DNA from 3 places in the Pseudoalteromonas sp. A41-2 genome. Region 3 is predicted to be linked to each of the others. Evidence: predicted binding sites of a transcription regulator. Region 3 holds the regulator's gene; each other region holds the start of a gene.
The links. Region 3 encodes sigma-54, which starts transcription at its own class of promoters, with help from an activator protein. Its sites were predicted from a motif close to GTTGGCACGNNNNTNGNNT; they were not measured.
Positions count from the first base shown of each region.

Region 1: the regulator sigma-54 is predicted to act here: its motif matches at 2,043-2,061, upstream of glnA (glutamate--ammonia ligase).
Region 2: the regulator sigma-54 is predicted to act here: its motif matches at 3,020-3,038, upstream of IT970_RS14150 (LiaF domain-containing protein).

Region 1 is NZ_CP065231.1:225,228-232,095, forward strand. It holds gene IT970_RS01105 (DUF4124 domain-containing protein) at 1-457, opposite strand, end outside; gene glnA (glutamate--ammonia ligase) at 581-1,987, opposite strand; gene typA (translational GTPase TypA) at 2,494-4,317, shown strand; gene IT970_RS01120 (BLUF domain-containing protein) at 4,660-5,079, shown strand; gene IT970_RS01125 (RrF2 family transcriptional regulator) at 5,149-5,589, opposite strand; gene IT970_RS01130 (DUF542 domain-containing protein) at 5,696-6,358, shown strand; gene IT970_RS01135 (nitric-oxide reductase large subunit) at 6,361-6,868, shown strand, end outside.
Region 2 is NZ_CP065231.1:3,133,140-3,140,007, forward strand. It holds gene IT970_RS14130 (methyl-accepting chemotaxis protein) at 1-1,394, shown strand, start outside; gene IT970_RS14135 (hypothetical protein) at 1,508-1,729, opposite strand; gene IT970_RS14140 (YqaE/Pmp3 family membrane protein) at 1,978-2,136, opposite strand; gene IT970_RS14145 (BON domain-containing protein) at 2,192-2,758, opposite strand; gene IT970_RS14150 (LiaF domain-containing protein) at 3,078-3,737, shown strand; gene IT970_RS14155 (VOC family protein) at 4,896-5,312, opposite strand; gene pmbA (metalloprotease PmbA) at 5,439-6,776, opposite strand.
Region 3 is NZ_CP065231.1:447,256-454,123, reverse strand. It holds gene IT970_RS02200 (KpsF/GutQ family sugar-phosphate isomerase) at 1-378, shown strand, start outside; gene kdsC (3-deoxy-manno-octulosonate-8-phosphatase KdsC) at 381-932, shown strand; gene lptC (LPS export ABC transporter periplasmic protein LptC) at 929-1,483, shown strand; gene lptA (lipopolysaccharide transport periplasmic protein LptA) at 1,473-1,994, shown strand; gene lptB (LPS export ABC transporter ATP-binding protein) at 1,991-2,716, shown strand; gene IT970_RS02175 (RNA polymerase factor sigma-54) at 2,831-4,327, shown strand; gene hpf (ribosome hibernation promoting factor) at 4,354-4,641, shown strand; gene ptsN (PTS IIA-like nitrogen regulatory protein PtsN) at 4,645-5,097, shown strand; gene rapZ (RNase adapter RapZ) at 5,098-5,946, shown strand; gene IT970_RS02155 (HPr family phosphocarrier protein) at 5,956-6,228, shown strand; gene mgtE (magnesium transporter) at 6,444-6,868, shown strand, end outside.

The DNA of each region.
Region 1 (6,868 bases), 220 kb from region 3:
GTTTATTGTTCGCATTAAATAGTTTGGCTTGTAATGTGTGCTCGCCTCGATTTACGCCTCGTAGTGCAAAAGTAGAACTATTACTTGGTTCGCCATGGGGGGCACCATTTACAAAAAGTTGTACTTTAAAACCCGTTGCAAAGCGAGGAATGACACGGGTTGTAACATAAACAGAACCGGAGTTTTCTCTGACTGTTGCTTTGTCTTCAGGTGAGGAAATAGCGATTTTAAAGTTTACGGGTGTTGCACTGGCTGTGTTATCAAGAATACTGGTGTCGGTAGCAGGCATGGTCAAGTTAGGGGTATTAAGCTTTACTTCGGTAGCACCGGGGCGTGGCGTATCAGAAAATACCAGAACACCATTTTTATCTTTCCACGAATACACTTTTTTTGTTGTTCCATAACTAAAAAAGCTTACTGATAGTAACAAAAATACCAATAAAGTTGTTCTTTTCACCCTGCGACCCTGCATTTTTTTATGTAATTAAAACTGTAGAGGAGAACACGCCTAATTACCATTAAAAAAGCCCGCCAAAGCGGGCTTGAGAACACACATTAATTATTTACTGTCTACGACGTATTAAACGCTGTAGTACATTTCGAACTCAACTGGGTGAGTTGTCATGTTAAGTTTTTCAACTTCTTTGTTCTTAAGTGAGATGTATGCATCAATTAGGTCGTCAGTGAATACACCACCTGCTTTTAAGAACTCACGGTCAGCATCTAAAGCAGCAAGTGCTTCGCTTAGTGAAGAGGCAACTTGTGGGATCTCAGCTGCTTCTTCAGCAGGTAGATCGTATAAGTCTTTATCCATTGCATCGCCAGGGTGGATCTTGTTTTGAATACCGTCAAGGCCAGCCATAAGCATTGCAGAGAATGCTAAGTATGGGTTTGCTGTTGGATCAGGGAAGCGTACTTCGATACGACGTCCTTTTGCAGATGGTACTACAGGGATACGGATTGAAGCAGAGCGGTTACGTGCAGAGTATGCAAGCATTACTGGCGCTTCGAAACCTGGTACAAGACGTTTGTACGAGTTAGTTGACGCGTTAGCGAATGCGTTGATTGCTTTAGCGTGCTTGATGATACCACCGATGTAGTAAAGCGCTTCTTCAGAAAGACCTGCGTATTTGTCACCAGCGAAGATGTTCACGCCATCTTTACCTAAAGATTGGTGACAGTGCATACCAGAACCGTTATCACCTACAAGCGGCTTAGGCATGAATGTCGCTGTTTTACCATAAAGGTGAGCCATGTTATGGATAACATATTTCATCTCTTGGATTTCGTCAGCTTTTAATACCATTGTATTGAAGCGTGTTGCGATTTCGTTTTGACCCGCAGTTGCTACTTCGTGGTGGTGTGCTTCAACAACTTGGCCTAGCTCTTCAAGAACTAAACACGTTGCTGAACGCCAGTCGTGAGATGAGTCGATTGGTGAACATGGGAAGTAACCACCTTTAACACCTGGACGATGACCTTTGTTGCCACCTTCGTAATCTTTATCTGAGTTCCAAGCCGCTTCGATGTCGTCGATTTTATACATAGAACCAGACATGTCTGATTTGTATTTAACGTCATCAAATAGGAAGAACTCTGGCTCTGGGCCAAATAATACTGTGTCTGCGATACCAGTTGAACGCATGTACTCTTCTGCACGTTTAGCAACAGAGCGAGGGTCACGCTCGTAACCTTGAAGTGTTGAAGGCTCAACAACGTCACAACGTACGATTAAAGTTGCTTCTTCAGAAAATGGGTCCATTTTTGCAGACTCAGGAACAGGCATTAATACCATGTCTGATTCGTTGATACCTTTCCAACCAGCAATTGAAGAACCGTCAAACATTTTGCCGTCTTCAAAGAAGTCTTCATCAACTTGATGATGAGGAATAGAAACATGCTGTTCTTTACCTTTGGTATCAGTAAAGCGTAAATCAATGAACTTAACGTCATTTTCTTTGATAAAATCTAAAACCGATTGTGACATGTGTCCTCCAATTGTTGGGTTTTATTTTTGCTGCATTATTGCTTTTGTTCTATGTAAGCTGGTTTCATGCCAAATTTTTAACGCCTTGTTTAGGCTTATAAAAATAAAATAAAGCGCATTTTGTTAATTATTTTTGCACTATTTTGGTGCGTAAAATGTTCATTGTGGTGCGTTATGCTTATTGGTTGTATTTGCACAACGATTAGCCACCCTAGATAGCATAAACGAAATGTGCATTAGTGCCAAAATATTGCTAAAAAGGTGATTTTTTACCAGTTTTGATGTTCGATTAAAGATAAAATTAATAAAATTGTCATTTATAAAACAGATACTTATAAAAAGCCTGAAGAAAGTTTATAAAATTGTATTGGATAAACTTTCATCCATGCCATTATTAAGGGATAATATGCGCCCTTTTAAATCCTATGCTTAGACATCTGTTGAAAATGCAGGTGAGTGCGTAGATCTTGCAGGATCAATGAGATTCAATTTCTCTGAGAAAAAATATGAGCATCGAAAAGTTAAGAAATATAGCGATTATCGCCCACGTTGACCACGGTAAAACAACTTTGGTTGATAAACTGCTTGAGCAATCAGGCACATTAGAAACACGCGGCGGTAATGAAGAGCGCGTGATGGACTCAAACGACATTGAGAAAGAACGTGGTATTACCATTTTGGCTAAAAACACAGCCATCTCTTGGAATGATTACCACATCAATATCGTAGACACCCCAGGACACGCCGACTTCGGTGGTGAAGTTGAACGCGTACTTTCGATGGCTGACTCAGTATTGTTACTTGTTGATGCTCAAGAAGGTCCAATGCCACAAACGCGCTTCGTAACGCAAAAAGCGTTCGCGCAAGGTTTGAAGCCAATCGTTGTTATCAATAAAATTGATAAGCCGGGTGCACGCCCTGATTGGGTTATGGATCAAATCTTTGATTTATTCGATAACCTTGGTGCAACTGACGAACAGTTAGACTTTAAAGTTATCTACGCATCAGCTATCAACGGCTGGGCAACATTAGATTTAGACGAACCATCTGACAACATGGAACCTATGTTCAAGATGATCGTTGACGAAGTATCACCACCGGATGCAGATCCTGAAGGTGACTTCCAAATGCAGATTTCTCAACTTGATTACAACTCATACGTAGGTGTAATCGGTATCGGCCGAATCAAGCGTGGTTCTGTAGCGCCTAACCAACAAGTAACTATTATCAGTGCTGATGGCACAAAACGTAATGGTAAAATTGGTGCGGTTCAAAGCTACTTAGGTCTTGAGCGTATTGATACAGACCGTGGTTATGCGGGTAATATCGTAACTGTGACAGGTATCGGCGAATTAAAAATCTCTGATACAGTGTGTGCGCCTTCTAACGTTGAAGCGTTACCTCCGCTATCAGTTGATGAGCCGACAGTAACAATGACGTTCTCTGTAAACACGTCGCCATTTGCGGGTAAAGAAGGTAAGTTCGTAACATCACGTAATATCCTTGAGCGTTTACAAGCTGAGCTTGTTCACAACGTTGCATTACGTGTTGAAGAAACTGACAACCCAGATAGCTTCCGTGTATCAGGCCGTGGTGAACTTCACTTAGGTATCTTAATCGAAAACATGCGTCGTGAAGGCTACGAGCTTGCTGTTTCTCGTCCAGAAGTAATCTTACGCACTGTAGATGGTGTATTAGAAGAACCGTACGAAACAGTAACGATTGACTGTCAAGAAGAGCACCAAGGTTCTATCATGGAACAAATTGGTCTGCGTAAAGGTGAACTAACTGACATGGCGCCAGATGGTAAAGGCCGTATGCGTATGGACTTTATGATGCCGAGCCGTGGTTTAATCGGTTTCCAAACTGATTTCATGACGCTTACATCAGGTTCAGGTCTTATGTACCACACGTTTGATCATTACGGTCCTCATAAAGGCGGTAACATCGGTCTACGTAAAAATGGTGTAATGATCGCTAACGCAACAGGTAAAGCGTTAACTAACGCATTATTCAACCTTCAAGAGCGCGGTAAGCTATTCATCGGTCACGGTGTAGAAGTTTACGAAGGTATGGTTATCGGTATTCATAGCCGTGATAACGACCTAACAGTAAACGCACTTAAAGGTAAGCAGCTAACGAACGTTCGTGCATCAGGTACTGATGAAGCGCAAACATTAACACCACCATTGAATTACACACTTGAGCAAGCGCTTGAGTTTATCGATGATGACGAGTTAGTAGAAGTAACACCTGAAAATATTCGTATTCGTAAGCGTCACTTAACTGAAAGTGATCGTAAACGTGCGAGCCGTGCTTCTAAAGGCTAATTTACGCTTTTAGCTCACGCAAAATAACACGCCGTCGTATTGCAAAATACGGCGGCTTTTTTGTTTAAGGAGACTCGTTTTTTGCTGTCAGCCGTAAGATCACACTCACAAATGTTCGTTCTTGTTGTTACTAGTTTTTGTTGTTACTAAGGGGTGGCGTATTTTATTTCTATTGATAAATTAATTACTTGTCTACTAACCTCTAACCTCTAACCTCTAACCTCTAACCTCTAACCTCTAACCTCTAACCTCTAACCTCTAACCTCTAACAGCAAGTTGCTACTTTTTTGCTAAAGCCTCTATCTGTACTATCTTTTTAAATCTACCTTGAAGGAGATCAGGATGTATTTAGTCAGGCTTATTTATACGAGTGAAGTTTGTGAAGGATTTGGGCCGAGTGATATTGAGGATATCATTGAAAAAGCACAGAAAAATAATCATGCGTCGAATGTAACAGGGTTGCTGTGTTTTAATAGTTCGCACTTTTTACAGTGCCTAGAGGGATCTCGACAGGCGGTAAATGCAACCTACCATAAGATCTTAAATGATAATCGGCATCGAAATATTATTATGCTGAATTACTGCGAAATTTACGAAAGGGAGTTCGAAAACTGGTCAATGGGTTATATTCCGTATTCAAAAATAACCACACCGCTTAATTTAAAATACTCAGGCACCAGCGAATTCGATCCGTTAGCAATGTCAGGAGGCAGTGCACATAAACTCATGATGGCACTGAGGGATACATTAGTAAACCAATAACCCAAATGGAGTGTCACTGCCATGACACTCCAGGAATACCTACACCTTTGAGTGCGCCAAAATGTGAGTTTAGTTTTCTATTTTTAGCAGTTGAGAGAGCTGATTTGCGTGTTTTGGGGTGATCAGATCTGCGAGTGTATAGTTATCTAAATGAAGGAAAAAAGCCTCCATTGCTTGTGCAAATATTTGTTTAAGTTGACAGGCGGGGGTGATAACACATTGATTGTCATTACCAAAGCATTCCACCAACGTAGACCCTTGCTCTTGTAAGCGCACTAACTCACCAATGTTAATCTCGGTGGGATCTTTGCTTAAGCGGATACCGCCATTCTTTCCTCTCGTCGCAATTAAATAGCCTCTATTACTTAGCTCTTGCACTACTTTCATGAGGTGATTTTTTGAGATTTCGTATTTTTCAGCGATCTCTTTAATGGTCACAAGCTCACCATTATGTAAGGCAGTAAAAATCAAAACACGCAGTGAATAATCTGTAAAACGAGTGACATTCATAGTGAGACTCTAAAATTTTAAATATGCATCTATTTTACATCTTTAATAAACGCGTGTAAACTTCTTAAAGATTCATTTCAAATGCATGTTTAAATAGGGGTGTTATATGAATTACTTAAATTGGCCTATCAGTAAAATTGCGACAGAAATTCCCGGTGCAACAGCACTCTTTTTTGCGCACCGAATAAACTTTTGTTGTCAGGGGCATCTGGTGTTGTCAGACGTTATCGAAAAACGAAATATTGATCGCGAAGAAATCATTTCAGACATAGAGGTTTTGCTAAGCAGGCAAACCGCTATTGATTACCACAACCTGAGTAATAAGGAATTGGTTGAGCATATTCTGACTCGCTATCACCGTGTTCACCGAGTACAGCTTGAAGAGTTGATACGTTTAAGTGAGCGTGTTGAAGAGGTGCATTTTGATAAGCCTAATTGTCCTAATGGTTTAGCGAATCATTTGAAGAATATGTATGTAGAGTTAGAAGATCATATGCAAAAAGAAGAGCTTATCCTCTTTCCAATGCTGCAAGCCGATACAATCCCTGCCATGGTCAGTGGACCAATTAGCGTAATGATGGCGGATCATGAAGCCCATATCGCAGAAATAGAGAAAATCTACCAATTAACAAATGATGTCACTTTGCATGCGGGAGCATGTAATACATGGACGGCTTTGTATTTAGGGTTGCAGGCATTTATTAGCGATTTGAATATGCATATTCATATTGAGAACGCTATTTTGTTCGCACGGGTTGAGGGACGATAGAAATGAGAGAATACAAAAAGTTATGGTGGACCTTGTTTGCTGTTCTTGCTGTTACATTTGCTATTTTGGGTTACTTTGGTAAAGAGGTATACCGAGTTGCCCCTCCTATAGCTGCAAAATATGTCACCACATCGGGGGAGCTGTACACAGGTAAAGAGGCGATTTTAGATGGTCAAACTGCATGGCAATCAGTAGGGGGAATGCAACTAGGCTCAATTTGGGGGCATGGTGCTTATCAAGCGCCTGACTGGACTGCTGATTGGCTTCACCGTGAGATTATTAATTGGTTAGATATTGCTGCACAAGCGCAATATGGTGTGCTTTTTGATGAGTTAACTGAGCAGCAAAAGCAACCATTGCTGTGGGAAGTAAAGAGAGAGTACCGCACTAATACGTATGATAAACAATCTGACACGGTTACTTTATCGACGCGTCGGATAGCGGCAATTAAGCAAACAGCGCAGTACTACAACGATTTGTTTGGAGGGGCAGAGGCATTACAGCAAACAC
Region 2 (6,868 bases), 880 kb from region 3:
GACAAGGGTTTGGCTTTTTACTTGATGGCAACCAAAAGGTGGTTCACTTATCTAAGCGCACCGGCCATAAACTGTCTGTGACAGACGAAGGTCCAAACGGCAAAGAAGGTCTTGATGCCCTCGAAAAACAATTTAGTGACACATCAGGCTTCAGCGAATTAAACCGCACCATGAAAAGCAACAAAGACGGCAGTGGTTTTGTCACCCTAAAAGGCGAGCAATATTACGTTGTATACAACCGCCTTGAATTAGAAAGCCCATACCTTGATTGGTATGTGGGTATTTTAATACCAACCAGCATGATCGAAGAGCCAGTACATGATGCAGTCATGACAACAACGACCTCTGTGATCATCATTTTAGCGATTATTATTGCGATGATCTTCTGGGCTACGCAAATGATCACTAAACCACTGACAAAACTTACTTATATCATGCGTGATATTGCTTCAGGTGATGGTGATTTAACCCAAAAAATCGAAATAAAGAGTCAAGATGAAGTTGGTCAGCTCGCTCACCACATGAATACCTTTATCGATAAATTACGCGCCATGATGCTTAATACAGCAGCCCAAGCTGAGCAGTTAAGCCAAGCGGCTTCACAGCTTAAAATCGTCTCCAAAAAAACCAACGACGAAATTCAGCAAGAAAAACAACAAGTTGACAGTGTTAGCGCCGCAGTAACAGAAATGGCCTCTACGGTACTCGAAATTTCGCGAAATGCGCAACACACCAACAATGCAGCCGAAGAAGTGCAAAGCATTACAGCCGATGGCACCAAGCGTTCAACGCAGGCGCAATCGGTGATGACCGCACTTGCCAGCCACATCGGTGAGGCATCTAAAGTTGTTGCTGGGCTTGAGCAAGAAAGCGGCAATATTGGCGCTGTTGTCGATGTAATCAACTCAATTGCAGAACAAACCAATTTACTGGCACTCAATGCAGCCATTGAAGCGGCGCGTGCAGGTGAGCAAGGGCGAGGCTTTGCGGTGGTTGCTGATGAGGTACGCTCACTGGCAAGTCGTACACAAGAGTCGACCGATGATATTCGTAATATGATCACGCGTTTACAGCAAATAGCTCAAAAAGCATCCACCATGATGCAGCAGGGTCAAGAGCGTGCAGAAGGCTCTGTAGAGCAAACTCAAATTGTACTGCAAGCTCTGCAAGATATTGCAGGCTCAGTGACGAATGTACAAGACCAGAGTCATCAAATTGCGACCTCAACTGAGCAACAAACGGTGGTTGCTGAGGACATTAACAATAGCCTCGCGGCAATTAACCATTTAGTTAATAGTACAGCAGATCATGCACATGAGTTAGCAGACGAAGCACGCGATCTCAATGAGCTAGCTATTTCACTTAATAAAACAGTTAATCAATTTAAGTTGTGATTAGTCATTGAATTGTTCTAGGTGTGTGTTCTTGCTACTTATTATAAGTAACAAATCAGGCACCATGCAGTCGTTAATAAGAAATTTTTAACGCTGCAAACGACAGGTCTAAATCATTCACACTGATTTGAATTGGTATTGAGATAGATTGCAGATGTAATTAAAAACCCGATGTCACCTGAAGATGACATCGGGTTTTTATCGTCAGCCTTCCTTGTTACCTGTGGCGTAACCGCTTTAGTAAGTTCCATAAATAGTTGCCACTGTTGCTCATTCCATGTAGCAACTCCCTTGTTGTTCAGTCCGTGTAATAATTGCGCTTGTACTTGTTCCATTTTGTCACCTCCTTACGCTAGCTTCATCCATATTTGGCTCCTAGCCTAAACCAAAATCCTTGGTGTTTATCCTTTCACTTTATCCATAAAGCGTTGCCATTGTGCGGTTGTCCATAACGCCTTGTTACTTCCTTGCTGTCCTTTGTGCTGTGTTACATTTTCCATACTGTAAATCTCCTTGCAGTGTTGTCATCCATTATTACGTGTGCATTTCCTTGCCGTACACTCATTCCTTTGAACCGTGATTATTATCGCTTACCGATAATATACACAGCATGAATCAAACCTGGAATGTACCCTAATAAGGTTAAAATAATATTAATCCAGAATTGTGCCCCTAAACCTACCTGTAAAAATACGCCAAGAGGCGGAATTAAAACCGAGAAAATAATGCGTATTAAATCCATAACTCACTCCTTGAAAAAGATAAGCCCAGCCAAAGCTGGGCTATAGGGCGTGCTATTATTCAGCAACAATCTTAAGTTCATCGATGACTTTACGCACATCTTCAGCATTTTCAGCAATGCTCACTGCTAATTGCTTTTCTGCATCTGACTTAACCGTACCTTTTAATGTAACAACGCCTTTATCTGTATCGACATCAATATCAGTGCCGCCTACTTCAGAGTTAAATAAATAACGTGTGGTGATCACTGTACTGATCTTCGCATCAGTTAAGTCACTTTCTACTGAGTCACCTTTATCTGCACTCGCTGCCTTAGACTTCATGTTTTTCACAACCGTTAATTTGTTATCAACAGCAGTTACACCGTCTAGGCTAAGTACAAGCTCTTCAGCTAACTCTTTGTCTAGTTCACTATCAACTTTACCGGTTAATACAACTTTGCCGTTTTTTACGTCTGTGTTGATATCAAAATTATTTAGGTTAGTGTTCATAAGAAGCACAGTTTCTGCCTTACCATCAATCCAAGCATCTTTACTTTCATTCTCCCAGTTGCTTGCCTGAGCACTCATACTTGTTGCACCAATTACTAACGCAGCAATCATAGTCTTGTTGAATGTATTCATAATCTTTCTCCTTTTGATTAAAGACGAGATAACTAATGCGAATACGATGCCAACTTTTATTTTAATATTATTCAATAAGTTAAATCTATATTCAGCCATGGTTTATATTCGTTTCGGTAATTATTTACAGACAATTCGGTAAGAAGTTCACTCTGTTACAAAAATGACTAATTAATTGTCAATCTTATTAATCTATGGTTAATTTAACGAATGAAAGCCCACACCAAAAAACATAAACCAATGAATATTAATAAAATAATTTTTGGCCTACACTTTGCTTTGTGATTAACATAACTTTAAAACTCAACAGGGAATTATCATGGCCGTCAAACTCGAAGATCGCCCCATCGAGCAAGTAAGAGAAGAAGTAATCGATCAACTTATCTATAACTACAGTCATGCAGTTATTTCAGCAGAAGCATTTGAACGAAGACTAGACCAAGCAATGGAAGCCACCAGCAATGAGGTGTTAATTGAGCTGGTTGCTGACTTAGAGTTAACAGCAGATATTGACTACAAGTCACATAAACACGTGCAGTTTAAGCCTCACTATGCACATGGTAGCGATGCAGAAAGCCTGCAACTACGCAGTATTTTAGGTTCCAACGAGCGCAGCGGCCAATGGCTAGTCCCGAAAGAAATTCACCTAACGAACTGTTTAGGCTCAATTGAATTAGACTTTAGTGAAGCCGTTTTTCAGCACCAGCATGTCACCATCTACGTAAACTGTATTTTAGGCAGCGACGAAATCTACGTGCCAGAACATGTAAATGTAGTGTCAAAGCTGTTTAGTGTGGTAGGTAGCGTTGAAAATAAATCGGTTGCACTCAATAAAGGGCAAGGCCCCACAATTACGATTGAAGGTAATGTTTGGCTAGGCTCAGTAGAGATTAAAGTCAAACGCACCATGAAAGAAAAGTTCATCAGCTTTGCCAACAGCCTAAAAGCCAGCTGGAAAGAAATGAATAGAGTGCAATAACGAAATGCGAGTTGCGAAACCCCTTCGCGCACAATAAATTTCACGCCTACATTAAACCGTAGGCGTTATGTTTACATGGCACGTTTGCACAGCAACGTCTTTTATAAAATTCACGGCTAAAGCCCCTCCTACAAGTGATATACACTACATGTGGGAGGCGTTTTAACTATACAAGCTCGCATCTCGCAGCTCGTTGCTTATAACTCTTTCACGGCTAAAGCCCTTCCTACAAGTGATGCACACTTCACTCGTGGGAGGCGTTTTAACGCCGAAAAAGCAAACCTGTTCAGCGACATTAAACAACCTTCACGGTTTAGCTCGTATCTCGCCTTTCGTAACTCGTTGCTTACACCCTTTCACGGCTAAAGCCCCTCCTACAAGTGACACACATCACACACGAGGGAGGCGTTTTAATGTCGAAAAAGCAAACCTTTTAAGCGGTATTAACAACCATCTCGATTTAGCTGTACAAGCTCGCATCTCGCTTTTCGTACTTCGTTGCTTACAACCCTTTCACGGCTAAAGCCCTTCCTACAAGTGATATACATTACACACGTGGGAGGCGTTTTAACGCCGAAAAAGCGAACCTTTTCAGCGGTATTAACAACCATCTCGATTTAGCTGTACTAGCTCGCATCTCGCTTTTCGTCACTCGTTGCTTACACCCTTTCACGGCTAAAGCCTCCTACAAAAGATACACACTACACTCGTGGGAGGCGTTTTAACGCCGAAAAAGCAAACCCATTCAGCGATATTAAATAACCAGCTCGGTATAGCTGTACTAGCTCGCATCTCGCTTTTCGTCACTCGTTGCCTACACCCTTTCACGGCTAAAGCCTCCTACAAAAGATACACACTACACTCGTGGGAGGCGTTTTAACGCCGAAAAAGCAGACCTGTTCAGCGACATTAAACAACCTTCACGGTTTAGCTCGTATCTCGCCTTTCGTAACTCGTTGCTTACACCCTTTCACGGCTAAAGCCCCTCCTACAAAAGATACACACTACACTCGTGGGAGGCGTTTTAACGCCGAAAAAGCGAACCTTTTCAGCGACATTAAACACCCTTCACGGTTTAGCTCGCATCTCGTAATTCGTCACTCGTTACTCGTTACTCGTTACTTATTTCGCTCGTACTTCGCTCTCGTTTTTTCATCACTAAAGATCGTTATTTCTTTCACTTGGGATGTCACTGAAATATTCGACAAACTCGACTTCAAAGCCTGCGGGGTCAATAAAATACACGTTTTTTCGGTAAGGGTTTTCAGGGCCTAATTTATCCACTTCGTAGCCTGCATCTACAAGGCGTTCAATCACGGCATTAATATCGTGTGTCACATAAGCAAAGTGAGCAAGGCCCACTTGATGGCCCGATAAATCGCGATTTTCATCTTCACCATTATCGCTGAATGCGATGTACTGGTAATCATCACCAAAGTGCAGCCATTTACGCGGCTTTCCAGACCAGGTGCTGTCGCCTTGGCTTCTTACTCGCCAATGAGGGAACGCGGCTTTATAAAAATGCAGCATGGCGTCAACATTACTTACGACTAGGTTTATGTGTTCTAAATGCATAGCGAATTTCCTTTTAAATTATGAAACTGCCAGTACGATAAAACCTAAAGTTTAGTTGAGGTAAAGCATTTTTTAATAAAAAAGCCCCACTTTATTAAGTGAGGCTTTATGATGCTTCGTTGCGTGTTAGCTTCCTGCTATCTGCATTTGTTCAATTAGCACTGAGCCCGTTTGAATCCCGCCACGACGCTCAATATCGCCACCCAGCCCGACAACCGCTTTAAACATATCTTTAAGGTTGCCTGCGATTGTTATCTCGCTGACAGGGTATTGAATCTCGCCGTTTTCTACCCAAAAGCCCGCTGCGCCACGCGAGTAATCACCTGTTACCGTGTTGACCCCCTGCCCCATGAGTTCTGTGACTAATAAGCCGGTGCCCATGGTGTTTAACAGCGCTTTTAAATCAGCGTGCGTTTGCTCAACTAACCAGTTGTGGATCCCGCCCGCATGACCGGTTGGTGCCATTGATAATTTACGAGCCGCATAGCTTGCTAATAGGTAAGTTTGCAGCTCACCGCCTTGAATAATTTCACGGTCGACTGTTTTTAAGCCTTCCGCATCAAACGGTGATGAAGCAAGGCCTTTTAATAAATGCGGACGCTCAGAAATATTCACACAATCGCTGAACACTTTGGTGCCTAAACTATCGAGTAAAAAGCTCGATTTACGATAAAGTGCACCACCGCCAATCGCCGACACTAAATGGCCAAACAACGAGTTGGCAATATCTGCTCTAAAAATAACAGGCACTTTCATGGTACCGAGTTTTTGACTATTAAGTTTAGCGAGTGTTTCTGTAGCCGCTTCAAGACCCACTTTTGCAGCATCGTTTAAATCATCTTTATGGCGAGCAACAGTGTATGCAGAATCACGCTGCATTTGCTCACCTTCTTTGCCAATCACCATGGTGCTTATACTGTGGCGAGTACGCGGGTAACCAGCAATCATGCCATGGCTGTTACCATATACGCGAAGCCCTTGGTGAGACGAAAAGCTCGCACCATCAGAATTTACAATGCGCTCATCAGCATTCAATGCGGCCTGCTCTGCTTGATGACACAACTCAATACCTTGCTCTGGGCTGACATCCCACGGGTGATATAAATCTAAATCTTGTGGTGCAAATTCAAGTAGTTCTTTATCGGCAATACCGTTGAATGGATCGTCAGATGTAAACTTAGCAATATCAATTGCTTTTTCGACCACAGTACGTAACGTTTTTGGGTTTAAGTCGGCGGTTGATGCAGAGCCTTTATTATTACCCACATACACACTGATACCTAAGCCACCATCTTGGTTAAACTCTATTGTTTCAACTTCTCCCATTCGCGTGCTAACAGACAAACCTGACGTGCTCGACATTGCAGCTTCTGCAGCGGTTGCTCCGAGCTTTTTAGCATGCTCAAGAACTTCGCTTACGGCATCTTTCACTTGTGAAATATGTTGATAAATAGGATCTTTCATCTTCGGTGTCCTAGGCTATGATATTTTTTATAGTGTAGCGAATGCTAACACACTGCGAGACGTGCATCAGCTAATATTAATCATTAACTAAA
Region 3 (6,868 bases):
TGTCTTAGTGATGTTATGCACGCAGGTGAGGCCACTCCCATTGTTAATGAATCACAAAGTATCAAAGATGCATTAATTGAAATGTCGGCTAAAGGCCTCGGTATGACTGCAATTGTTGGTGATGACAACACACTATCGGGACTTTTTACTGATGGTGATTTACGTCGTATTTTAGAGCAACGAGTTGATATTCACAGCACCGCAATTAGCCAAGTAATGACTCGCTCATGCACAACTGCACACGCTGATATGCTGGCCGCAGAAGCGCTTAATATTATGGAACGTAAACGTATTAATGGTTTGATTGTAATCGACAAAAGCAACACCCCCATTGGCGCGCTTAACATGCAAGACCTTTTAAAAGCAGGAGTACTTTAAGCATGACATTTGCTGAGCTTTACCAACCAGTAAGCACAGACGTGAGTCAACGTGCTCAAAAAATAAAACTGCTTATTTGTGATATTGATGGTGTTTTTTCAGATGGCCGTATTTATTTGGGCAATCAAGGCGAAGAGCTTAAAGCTTTCAATACAAAAGATGGATTCGGCATTAAAGCCCTTATCAATAGTGGTTTTCAGGTGGCCGTAATCACGGGACGCCATTCACAAATAGTTCAGCAGCGAATGACTAGCCTTACGGTACAACATATTTATCAGGGCCAAGAGAATAAGCTCATTGCTTATCAAGAGTTAAAAGATAAACTTAGCTTAACAGATGAGCAAATTGCCTATATTGGTGACGATGGTCCAGACTTACCGGTTATGGAAAAAGTCGGATTTGCCGTTGCTGTTAATGATGCTCATCCATTAATCAAAAAACTGGCTCATTACACCACCCTGTTACCTGGTGGCTTTGGAGCTGTGCGTGAACTAACTGATTTATTAATGCTAGAAAATGGCAAACCGCTAACTAGCGATGGAACGAGCGCATGAATATAGCCCGTATTTTACTAAGTATTGTTTTTGTTTGTAGCATGGTTTGGTTATGGTATCCGTACTTTAATCAACCGACAAACACAGTGCTCAGTGAAGACGAGATTATCGCTACACCTGATTACACCGCAATCGCATTAAAGCAAACAGCCTATGATGATCAAGGTAAAATCAGTCATAAAGTGGCCGCAGCTAAAATGGAGCTGTATCAACAGCTCGGGTTTACCTTTTTTGAGCAACCCATTTTCACCATTTACGGTGATCAGCAAGTTTGGCAAGTAAAAGCCAAAGAAGCCACGTTATATGAAAACGATCAGCTTGTATTCGAAGGGGATGTGGTTGCTAAAAACCTTACCCATAATGGCATGATCGAAGATATTAAAGCTGAGAACATTAACATCGACATTGACAAAATGACCATGTTTTCTAAGCAACCTGTCACGCTGACAGGGCCGAATTTAAAAATTACCGGTAAAGGTTTAAAAGCCGATTTAAAAGCCGAAATTGTTGAGTTAACTAACCATACACGAACCATATACTATGACCAATAAACTTAAGAAATTACTCCTGATCCCAAGCTTATTGATTGCGTTTTCTGGCGCAGCTGCTGAGCAGGCTGGCACACCAATCAGCATTAGCTCTGATCGCCAAGAAGGTCAGCTAAAAAATGGCATTGGTATCTTCGAAGATAATGTCGAGATCATACATGGTAACCGTCGTATTACAGCGGATCGACTCGAAGCACATGCAGGTGAAGTTGAAGGCACGGTTGAATTAATTATTGCCACAGGAAAGCCCGCTTACTTTGAAGAAAAACAAGCTGACGGCACTATTATGAGCGCCAGTGCTGAAGAAGTTCGATACGATGTTGCTAAACGCTTATTAACACTCGTTGGCAATGCACAAGTGACTCAAGCAGGCCAAAAAGTCAGTGCCAAGAGCATTACATACGATATGGAACAGCAACTGATAAGTGCCGAGAAAGATGAAAACTCGACCGATCGTGTACACACTATTTTAGTGCCTGTTGATAACAAAAAGAACGATGAAGGCCAGCCATGAGCACACTAAAAGCAGAGCTATTAGCTAAAAGCTATAAGGGTCGCCAAGTTGTAAAAAATGTAGGCCTTGAGGTAGAAGCTGGCAGCATTGTCGGTTTACTTGGGCCAAATGGCGCAGGTAAAACAACCACCTTTTACATGATTGTGGGATTAGTGCCCAGTGACAAAGGTAAAATAAGCATTGATGATAACGACATCACCTTATTGCCAATGCACAGCCGCGCTCGCTTAGGTATTGGCTATTTGCCACAAGAATCATCGATTTTTAGAAAACTGACTGTTTATCAAAACTTAATGGCCATTTTAGAGACCCGTAAAGATCTCAATAAACAAGGCCGCGAAGAAACACTTAACAGTTTACTTGATGAATTTAGCATTCAACACATTCGTGACAGCCAAGGTATGGCATTGTCAGGGGGTGAACGCCGTCGTGTTGAAATAGCACGTGCACTGGCCGCTGACCCTAAATTTATTTTGCTCGATGAGCCTTTTGCTGGTGTTGATCCTATTTCAGTGTTAGATATAAAGAAAATTATTGAGCACTTAAAAAATCGTGGTATTGGTGTATTAATTACTGACCACAATGTGAGAGAAACCCTTGATGTTTGTGAAAAAGCCTACATTGTTTCTCATGGGGAGCTAATTGCATCAGGTACACCTGAACATGTGTTAGCCGACCAAACTGTACGCGATGTGTATCTAGGCGAGCAATTCAGGCTTTAAATACGCCACCGACTAGAGCATCTGCTAGACTTATAACAATGACAATAAATCAAATAAATAGTTAACGGCATCGTTCTATTGTTTGATAAGACTAAAAAGGATTGTTAGGGATACATGAGGCAATCATTACAGCTGCGCATGGGCCAGCAACTTACAATGACTCCACAACTGCAACAGGCTATCCGTTTGTTGCAGCTCAGTACATTGGATCTCCAGCAAGAAATTCAAGAAGCGTTAGACTCTAACCCTTTGCTTGAAGTTGAAGAAGCAGATTATGCAGAAGAGAGTATTGGCAAGAACGAGCAGAAAGCCGAATCTGACGATACCCAACTAAGCGCGTCGGCTGACGAAGCTGCGAGCGAGTACGAGCAAGAAAGCAGTGATGCCCTCAACAAAGACACCGTAAGTGACGACTTAGCAATGGATGTTACGTGGGATGAGTACATGAGTGCTGCCCCATCAAGTTCCTCAGGTCCAATGCCTGAAGATGAATCAATTTACCAAGGCGCATCAACCGAAACTCTCCACGAATACCTAATGTGGCAGTTACAACTGACTCCATTCAGCCCAACAGACGAAGCGATTGCCGTTGCGATTGTTGAGGCAATTGATGATTCGGGTATTTTAACCGTAAGCTGCGAAGACATTGTTGAAAGCTTCAATCAAAATAACGATGAAGAAGAAATCGAACTTGATGAAGTCGAAGCTGTCTTAAAAAGAATCCAATTATTCGATCCTGTCGGTATTGGCGCACGTAGTTTACAAGAATGTTTGTGTATTCAATTACGCCAATTCGATGCTGACACCCCCTATTTAGCTGAAACTAAAATGGTGTTATCAGAACATATTGAATTATTAGCGAGTCGTGACTATCGCACTTTGATGAAAAAGACTAAGCTTAAAGAAAGTGAGCTGAAAGAAGTCATGACATTGATCCACAGCTTAAATCCAAAGCCTGCGGATACCATTGTTAGAGAAGAATCTGAATACGTGATACCCGATGTATCCGTAAAAAAAATAAAAGGCCGTTGGGTAGTTGAACTAAACCCAGACTGCATGCCGAAAATCAGAGTGAATAGCCACTATGCGGCGATGTCACGTTCTGTAAAATCAAGCAGTGATAGCCAATTTATTCGCTCTCATTTACAAGAAGCAAAATGGTTTATTAAAAGCTTAGAAAGCCGTAATGACACGTTATTAAAAGTGACTAACTGTATTGTTCAACAACAACAGGCTTTCTTTGAACATGGTCCTGAGGCCATGAAACCCATGGTATTAAATGATGTCGCAGAAATGGTCGAAATGCATGAATCAACAATTTCGCGAGTAACAACACAAAAATACATGCATACCCCGCGGGGAATTTTTGAGTTGAAATATTTCTTCTCCAGCCATGTAAGCACTGAAAATGGGGGTGAGTGTTCATCTACGGCAATTCGCGCTTTAATCAAAAAGCTAATCGCCGCAGAAAACACAGCTAAACCATTGAGTGATAGCAAAATTGCAGATATATTGGCTGAGCAAGGAATTAAAGTAGCTAGACGGACAATAGCAAAATATCGAGAGTCTCTAGCAATACCTCCGTCGAATCAGCGTAAGAGTCTGATTTAGACGTTTTACATAGAAGGAAAATGCTTATGCAACTAAATTTAACTGGTCGTCATGTAGAAATCACAGATTCATTAAGAGACTATGTAAACACCAAGTTTGCGAAACTAGAAAGGCATTTTGACCACATTAATAATGTTCATGTCATTCTAGATGTAGAAAAACTAAGCCAAAAAGCAGAAGCAACTTTACATGTAAACGGAGGCGAGTTATTTGCCTCTACTGAACACCAAGATATGTATGCAGCCATCGACTCGTTAATCGATAAACTTGATCGTCAAGTAATTAAACACAAAGAGAAATTAGCTCGACACTAAATTATGAAACTTAGTTCACTTACTAACCAGGACTGCAGCAAAGCTGCGGTCCTTTTTAATAGCAAAAAAAGAATTCTCGAATTTATCAGCGAACTGGCTCATGAGCAGCTCCCTCATTTATCTCAGCAAGATATACTCAATGCCCTATTGAACAGAGAAAAATTGGGCAGCACAGGTATTGGCCGAGGTATTGCGATTCCACATGGTCGTATGAGCGGTGCAGATCAGCCACACGCATTTGTAATTGTGAGTGAGTCACCTATAAATTTTGACGCAATTGATAATCGTCCAGTGGATATTTTTGTCGCACTCATCGTACCAGATGGTGACTGTCAACTTCATCTAAAGACCTTATCAACAATTGCTGATAGACTTAAAGACAAAGAATTTTGTAAACAGCTACGCAGTGCTAAAACAGATAGTGATCTGTTTAAAGTCATTGCATCAGAGGCATAAATGGAATTAATTATTATCAGCGGTCGCTCTGGTTCAGGTAAATCGGTCGCTTTACGAGTACTTGAAGACTTAGGCTATTACTGCGTTGATAATATTCCTGTAAACCTACTTCCTTCGTTAGTACGCAGTGTGTCAGATAATTACGACAAAATTGCTGTAAGTATCGATGTGCGTAACCTGCCGAAAGAACAGCAAGAATTTAACGATATTCTTGAGTATTTACCGGGCTTTGCAAAACCCACGTTGTTTTATTTAGATAGTGATGATCAAACACTGATCAAACGGTTCTCTGAAACTCGCCGCTTACACCCATTATCGATTGACTCGCTGCCGCTTGATTTAGCGATTAAACAAGAAAAAGTATTACTGGATGTTTTGATCACCCGTGCCGATTTTATGATTGATACGACCGATCTCAGCGTACATCAGCTTGCCGAATCTATTCGCGAAAAAATACTGGGTAAAAAAGACAAAAAGCTCATTATTACTTTTATGTCGTTTGGCTTTAAGCACGGTATTCCAAAAGAAGCTGATTACGTATTTGATGCTCGCTTTTTACCGAATCCACACTGGGAACCGGATCTAAAACCACTGACAGGCTTAGACCAACCAGTAAAAGATTACCTTGCTAGTCACAGCATAGTGCAAAAGTTTACATGGCAAATTCAAACCTTTGTACAAACATGGCTTCCTCACTTAGAGCGAAATAATCGCAGTTATTTAACCATTGCGATTGGCTGCACAGGTGGACAACATCGCTCGGTTTACTTAGCGCAAACCATTGGTGAGAGCTTTTCGAAAAGTCACGCAAACGTGAAAATACGCCACCGCGAGCAAGATACCCAATAGGCAACGACGATGCATGCTGAAGACACTTTTTTAATCCAAAATAAGCTAGGTTTACATGCACGAGCAGCCACGGTTTTGGCACAACTTGCACTGCAATTCGATGCTAAAATAACGCTTTACCAAGACGATAAAGAAGCCGAAGGCGATAGTGTATTAGCCTTAATGTTACTCGAGAGCAGCCAAGGCAAAGAAGTCCGTGTGGTGTGTGAAGGCCCCGATGCTGACGCAGCACTCAATGCAATAGGCGAATTAATTGCACAACGCTTTCATGAACAAGAATAGCATTTGCTAAGCCTTGACTGTTTACGTTAAACTTGCATTGGGTATTTAAAATTCCTGTTAAATATCCTACTTTTATATCGCTCGCTTCTCTAAAATACATTTTTCTTAGTAAATTTATCTCAGTGCGGCGATATCCCTGCAAATACTAAATTTAGCAACTATGCTGTATTTGCTGAGTCAGATTTTAAGCTATTTTTTCAGTTGTAAGGACGCCAATGCCAGAAGCCTTTGAACAAGATTACCCGCTACAACAACTAAAACAGGTGACCAAGTCACTCAATAGTGGTCAATTTGTTCAAGTGCGCGGCATGTTAGCAAAAACAGCACCGTGTGATACCGCACTCCTTTTAGAATCATCCCCACATAAAATTCGCCGTATGCTTTGGCAGCTGGTTGACCCTGATGTGCGTGGTGACGTATTAGAAGAGCTCTCAGAAGATGTACGTTTAGGCATTATTGCCCAAATGGAACCTGAGCACATTGCTGCCGCAACCGAAGACATGGACGACGATGATTTAGGTGAGGTTCTTCGTAGCCTACCTGATACAGTCTACCAAGACGTTGTCGGCGCCATGGACTCGCAAGACAGAGAAAGAGCCACCCAAGCCCTGTCTTATCAAGAGCGCTCAGCTGGTGCCTT